2 regions of the Variovorax sp. J31P179 genome follow, and region 2 is predicted to be linked to the other one. Evidence: predicted binding sites of a transcription regulator. Region 2 holds the regulator's gene; the other holds the start of a gene.
What was found. Region 2 encodes FNR, which switches genes on or off when oxygen is low (the NO sensors DNR and NnrR bind a similar motif). Its sites were predicted from a motif close to TTGATNNNNATCAA; they were not measured.

Region 1: the regulator FNR is predicted to act here: its motif matches at 2,037-2,050, upstream of QTI17_RS18905 (protocatechuate 4,5-dioxygenase subunit alpha).

The regions. Positions count from the first base shown of each region.
Region 1 is NZ_JASZYL010000007.1:24,258-27,653, forward strand. Features, by position in the region: gene QTI17_RS18890 (TPM domain-containing protein) at 1-295, shown strand, start outside; gene QTI17_RS18895 (TPM domain-containing protein) at 298-813, shown strand; gene QTI17_RS18900 (class III extradiol dioxygenase family protein) at 810-1,643, opposite strand; gene QTI17_RS18905 (protocatechuate 4,5-dioxygenase subunit alpha) at 1,664-2,002, opposite strand; gene QTI17_RS18910 (LysR family transcriptional regulator) at 2,129-3,049, shown strand; gene pdeM (ligase-associated DNA damage response endonuclease PdeM) at 3,062-3,396, opposite strand, start outside.
Region 2 is NZ_JASZYL010000004.1:21,894-25,289, reverse strand. Features, by position in the region: gene ccoG (cytochrome c oxidase accessory protein CcoG) at 1-1,232, shown strand, start outside; gene QTI17_RS11200 (FixH family protein) at 1,258-1,542, shown strand; gene QTI17_RS11195 (hypothetical protein) at 1,545-1,790, shown strand; gene fnr (fumarate/nitrate reduction transcriptional regulator Fnr) at 1,771-2,487, opposite strand; gene hemN (oxygen-independent coproporphyrinogen III oxidase) at 2,612-3,396, shown strand, end outside.

The DNA of each region.
Region 1 (3,396 bases), on a different contig from region 2:
CGGCCTGACCGGCGTGGTGGTGATGGTGCTGACATCCAGCCTCGTGATCGCGGTGCTGGCCGCGCTGGGCGCCCTGCTCTTCACGCTGCTGTCGACCGCCTTCGGTGCCGGGCCCACGATCGGCCGGCGCGGCGGCGGCTTCGGCGGCGGCCTGGGCGGCGGATTGGGCGCCGGCGGCCTGGGCGGCTGGGGTGGCGGATCTTCTCGTGGCGGTGGCGGCGGTGGCTTCGGCGGCGGTTTCGGCTCCGGCGGCGGTGGCGATTTCGGCGGCGGCGGCGCCTCGGGAGACTGGTAGTCATGGCCTTGTTCGCACGCCTCGCCCGCATCTGGCGCCATCGCTGGACCGACGAAGCCGACCTGCGCCGCGCGCTGCCGGCCGACCTGCTCGATCGCCTGACGCGCCGCGTATCCGCCAGCGAAAAGCGCCACACCGGCGAGATCCGCATCTGCGCCGAGGCCGGCCTGCCGCTGTCCTACCTGTGGCGGGATGCGCCGGCGCGGGAGCGCGCCATCATGCTGTTCGGCAAGCTGCGCGTCTGGGACACCGAGCACAACAACGGCGTATTGATCTACCTGCTGCTGGCCGAGCACGCGATCGAGATCGTCGCCGACCGCGGCATCGATGCGCGGGTCGACGACGCGCAATGGGCGGCCCTGGCGCAGCGCATGGGCGCCGCCTTTCGCGAGGGGCGCTTCGAGGACGGGCTGACCCAGGCGCTGGAAGAAGTGTCGGCGCTGCTGGTCGCGCACTTTCCGCTGGCCGAGGGCCAGGCCGACCGCAACGAACTGCCGGACGCGCCGGTGGTGCTTTAGGGCACCAGAAGCATCAGGCCCGAGGCCGTGTTGGAGATCGGCAGGTGGTAGTTCCGATGCAGGCAGCGGGCGCTTGACCCGAGGGCGCCGCGGGTGGCCAGCCACATCAGCAGCTCGACGCCCTGGGTGCCGGCCTTCTCGACCAGCTCATGGGTGCTGAACTGCGTCGCCCATTTCGGGTCGTCAACCAGGCTGTCCATGAACCGCAGGTCGAAGTCCTTGTTGATGAAGCCGGCGCGCTGGCCGTCCAGCTGGTGCGACAGGCCGCCCGTGCCCATCACGGCGACCCGGGCGTCGCTGTCCCAGCCGCGGATGGCGCGGCCGACCGACTCGCCCAGCGCGTAGCAGCGCCTGGCCGAAGGCAGCGGGAACTGGACCGTGTTGATGCACACGGGCACGACCTTCACGGGCCAGGCCTGGTCCGGCCACAGCAGCGCCATCGGCAGCGCGAAGGCGTGATCGACCTGCATCTCCTGGCAGCTCGTGATGTCGAACTCGTCTTGCACCAACGCGTCGATCAGTTGCCACGACAGCGTCTGCTCGCCCTCGAACGAGGCCATGACCGGCAGGCCCCAGCCTTCGTCGGCGCCGCTGTAGACCGGTGCGGCACCGACCGCGAAGGTCGGCATCTTGTCGAGGAAGAAGTTGAGGCCGTGGTCGTTGTAGAACACCACGAGCACTTCGGGCCGGGTCTCGGCCAGCCAGCGGTGCACTGGCGCGAAGGCATCGAAGAAGGGGCGCCAGTAGGGCTCCTGCTGCAGGTTGCGGGCGATCGCGCGGCCGATCGCCGGCACGTGGGAGGTGGTGATGGCACCAACGAGATTGGCCATGGCGGGTGTCTCCGGGCGGGTCAGGCGGCGGCCAGGAGCCGGGCCTGGAACTCGGCCTTCGTCAGGCCGGTCTGCTGGGCGCCGATGTCCTGCATGTCGAGGCCGAAGATGCCGGCGAACTTGGCGAGGTAGTAGGCGTTGCCGCCGGCCTCGATCAGCTGCAGCACATTGCGGGCGCGAATGGCTTCGCGCTGCTGCGCGTTCAATCCGTAGGCTGCGCAGTAGGCGTCCTCGTCGCGCACGAAGGCCTCGCGGTTGGCGGCTTGGTTGAAGGAAAAGCACATCTTGTTCAGCGCGTAGCCCTTGCGGGCCTGTCGGCCGTCGAACAGGGTCGTGCCGGGAATGTCGGGGGTGCACATGAAGGTCTCCTGGATGGGTCGATTGGGCAAATGCTTGACCTGGATCAATCGCGTGCACTCCAGACCGGCCTGCGCAGTGTTCCGGCAATCGACGCGCCGATAAAGGCCGACATACTCATGCCATCCATGAGCGAATTCGATCATTTGGATCTGGACGGCCACCTGCTGCGCCTGCTGCTCGCGGTGCACGAGGAAGGCTCTATCACGCGCGCGGCGCAGCGCCTGGGCGTCACCCAATCGGCGGTGAGCCATCTGCTGGACAAGCTGCGCGCCATCGTCGGCGACCCGCTGTTCGTCAAGTCCGGCCGCGGCATCGTGGCGACCGCGCAGGCCGAACTGCTGGCCGGGCGCGCCCGCGTGCTGCTCGACGAGTTGCGCGCCTTCAGCACCGCGGCCGGCTTCGAGCCCGCCCGGCTCACGGCCTGCTTCACCGTGGCCGCCAATGACCTGCAGCGCGACCTGCTGGTGCCGGCGCTGCTGCGCCGCCTTCGGGCCGAGGCGCCCGGCGTCACGCTGCGGGTCATCGCATCGGGCGCGCCGGTGCCCGCGATGCTGCGGGAACAGGCCTGCCAGTTGATCATCACGCCGCGTCCGCCCGAGGGCTCGGACATCATGCAGAAGCGGCTGTTCGAGGACCACTACCGCGTCTACTTCGACGCCGAATGCCGCGCCGCGCCAACCACCGAGGCCGACTACCTCGCCGCCGAACACGTGAGCGTCCTCTATGAACCGCTGCGGCGGCTCGACATCGACGATTTGTTCGCGCAACGCCATGTGGAGCGCCGCATCGTGGCCAGCGTCCCCGGCATGGCCGGGCTGGGCGCGCTGGTGCGCGGCGGGCCGTGGCTGGCCACCGCCCCCTCGCTGCTGATCGAGGGCGCCTTGCGCGGGCTGGCATCGGTGCCGGTGCCGCTGCACACGCCGGCGATGCCGATGTACATGGCCTGGCACCAGCGCCACCAGGTCGATCCGATCCACCGCTGGCTGCGCATCCACCTCGAGGCCGTGGTGGCCGCCACCTTGGCGGGGACGCGGCACCTGTCCTGACCGCGCCGCCCTTCAGGCCAGGCCGGGAAGCGCCCAGACGCCATTGCCGCCAACCGCGTAGAAGCGTCGCCCGGGCGCCGGCTCCACCTGCCAGCCACCGGTGAATTCGCCGAAGGCGGGCAGGATCAGTTGTTCGCCCTCGCGCACGAAGCAGGGCATGCGCAGGCTGTCGCGGCCACGGCCATGCAGCCTGCAGGCCGGATGAAGATGGCCGGCCAGCACGAAATGGGTCGGATGACGCTGCGGGTGATGGCAGGCCGCGAAGGGGCCGATCCGATGCGGCTCGTCGACCAGTTGGAAGCGCAGCGCGGCCGGCGGGTCGCCGGCGCGGCTGTCGTGGTTGCCGC
Region 2 (3,396 bases):
CGGTGCTGTTCGACCTCGGCGCGCGGCGCTTCTTCCTGTTCGGGCTGGTGCTCTATCCGCAGGACCTGATCTACCTGACCGGGCTGCTGGTGGTCTCGGCGCTGTCGCTGTTCCTGTTCACTGCCGTGGCGGGGCGCCTGTGGTGCGGCTACGCCTGCCCGCAGACGGTCTACACCGAGATTTTCATGTGGGTCGAGGAGAAGATCGAGGGCAGCCGCATCGCGCGCATGCGGCTCGACAGCGGCGATTTCTCGGCCGAGAAGCTGGTCAAGAAGTGGTTCAAGCACGTGGTCTGGATATCGATCGGCCTGTGGACCGGCTTCACCTTCGTCGGCTACTTCACGCCGATCCGCGAACTGGCCATGGAATTCCTGCAGACCCGGATGGGCTCCTGGGAAGTCTTCTGGGTGCTGTTCTACGGCTTCGCCACCTACGGCAACGCTGGCTTCATGCGCGAGCAGGTGTGCAAGTACATGTGCCCCTATGCGCGCTTCCAGAGCGCGATGTTCGACCGCGACACGCTCATCGTGAGCTACGACACGGCACGCGGCGAACCGCGTGGCGTGCCGGCCAAGGGTCGGGCGGCCGCTGCCGCATCGGAGTTCGGCCATTGCATCGACTGCAAGCTGTGCGTCCAGGTCTGCCCGACCGGCATCGACATCCGCCAGGGGCTGCAGTACGAATGCATCGGCTGCGGCCTGTGCGTCGATGCCTGCAACATCGTGATGGACAAGATGTCGACCCCGCGCGGCCTGATCCGCTACGCCACGCAGAACAGCATGGCCGGGCGCTGGACGCCGCGCCAGGTGCTGCGCCGCGTTCTGCGGCCGCGGGTGCTGGTCTACACCGCGGTGCTCGGCGCGCTGTGCATCGGCCTGCTGGCGAGCCTGGTGACGCGCACGCCGCTGAAGGTCGACGTGGTGCGCGACCGCGCCTCGCTGGCCCGCATCGTCGACGGCGGCCAGCTCGAGAACGTCTACCGCCTTCAGATCATGAACGCCACCGAGCAGGTGCAGCGCTACCGGATCGAAGCCAGCGGCCTCGAGGGTCTGCACGTGTCCTCGGAGCCGGTGGTCGAGGTCGCGCCGGCGCAGTCGCGCTGGGTGGCGGTGCGGCTGCAGCTGCCCTACGGTGCGGCGACGGCCGGTTCCCACAAGGTGTATTTCGACGTTCGAGCGGAGGGCGGCCAGGGCAGCGTGTCCGAGAAGGCCGTGTTCCTGGTCCCGCGATGAAATCCAGGCCCCAAGGAGGCAGAAGATGACCGACAAGAGCAGCCATGACGAAGCGACGCGTCCCTGTCCACCCTGGTGGCGCTTCGGGCTGGTGTGGATGGTGATCGGCGGGCCGGGCCTGGTGGTGATCGCGAGTTTCGCCACCTTGTGGCTGGCCCTGCGCACGCCCGACCCGGTGGTCGACGAGGACTACTACCGCAAGGGCGTGGAGATCAACCGCACGCTGGCCGACAAGAAGCTCATGCCGGCGGTGGCCGGGCGCAACCACGCGGCCACCCCGAGCGCCGACGTGCCGTCGCCGAGGCGCTGAACATGCAGGCGCAACGCTGGATGTGGATACTCTGGCCGGCATTCCTGCTGGCCTGCGCGCTCGAGGTGCTGGTGTTCGCACTGGTCGATCCGGGCGACCTCAACTGGCGCGGCGAGGCGTTGGGCGCCTCTCGCCAGGCGGTCTACACGGCCGGGTTCTTTGCCTTCTGGCTGCTGGCCACGGCGGCGGGCGCCTTGACGCTGCTGCTGGCCCGGCCGGCGGCCGAGCTCAACAGCCCGGCGGATTGACGATGCGGCGCAGCGCCTCGGGATCGAGGATGCGCACGTTGCGCTGCTCGACCTCGACCATGCCGTCGGCCGCGAACTTCGACATCGTCCGGCTCACGGTCTCGAGCTTGAGGCCGAGGTAGCTGCCGATTTCCTCGCGCGTCATGCGCAGCACCAGCTCGGAGCGCGAGAAGCCGCGCGCATGCAGCCGCTGCACCAGGTTCAGCAGGAAGGCCGCCAGCCGCTCCTCGGCCCGCATGCTGCCGAGCAGCAGCATCACGCCATGCTCGCGGACGATCTCGCGGCTCATGATCTGGTGCACGTGGCGCTGCAGCGCCGTCACCTCGCGCGACAGTTCCTCGATGCGCTCGAAGGGCATCACGCAGACCTCGGAGTCTTCGAGGGCGACGGCGTCGCAGGTGTGCTGGTCGTTGACGATGCCGTCGAGGCCGATGATCTCGCCGGCCATCTGGAAGCCCGTGACCTGGTCGCGCCCGTCCTCGCTGGTGACCCGGGTCTTGAAGACCCCGGTGCGGATCGCATAGAGCGAGGTGAAGGGCTCGCCATTGCGAAACAGCGTCTCGCGCCGCTTGATCTTGCGCCGCGTGGCGACCAGGTCGTCGAGGCGCTGCAGCTCCCCGGGCGCCAGTCCGACCGGCATGCACAGCTCGCGCAGGTTGCAGTTGGAACAGGCGACCTTGATATTTTCGGGCTTCATTGATGCAGTCGGGGTCATGCGGGGATTGTCCGTGGGGGGGTGGGCCGGATGCTTGATGCAGGTCAAGGTTTGCGGATCGCGACGGCGGCATAGTGACACACCGAAGCCCATGCCTGCGTCCGCGATGCCTCCCGTCTCCGCTCCAGCCCTCACGCCGCCCATCGTGGTGCCCGCGCCGTCCGTGCTGCAGCGGTTCGACTGCGCCGGGCCGCGCTACACCTCCTACCCGACCGCGGACCGCTTCGTCGACGCCTTCACGGCCGAGGACTATGCCCAGACGCTCGAACAGCGCGGCAGCACCGGCGCCAGCGCGCGGGCGCTGTCGCTCTACGTGCATATCCCGTTCTGCGAATCGCTCTGCTACTACTGCGCCTGCAACAAGATCGTGACCCGCCACAAGAGCAAGGGGCGCGAGTACCTGGACTACCTGGCGCGCGAGATCGCTCTGCAGGTCGAGCGGCTCGGCCGCGGCGCCGTGGTCCGCCAGCTGCATCTCGGCGGCGGCACGCCGACCTTTCTCGACGATGCCGGCCTGCGGACGCTGATGGGCATGCTGCGCGAGGCCTTCACCTTGTCGCCGGACGGCGAGCATTCGATCGAGATCGACCCGCGCACCGTCGACCGCGAACGCCTGGTGACCCTGGCCGCGCTGGGCTTCAACCGGCTGAGCTTCGGCGTCCAGGATTTCGACCCCGACGTGCAGAAGGCGGTGCACCGGATCCAGCCGGCCGGGCAGGTGTTCGACCTGATGGCGACGGCCCGCGGGCTGGGCTTCGATTCGGTCAACGTCGACCTGATCTACGGGCTGCCGCGCCAGAGCGCGGCCTCCTTCGACCGCACGCTGGCCCAGGTCTGCGCGCTGCGGCCCGACCGCATCGCGCTCTATGCCTATGCCCACCTGCCCGAGCG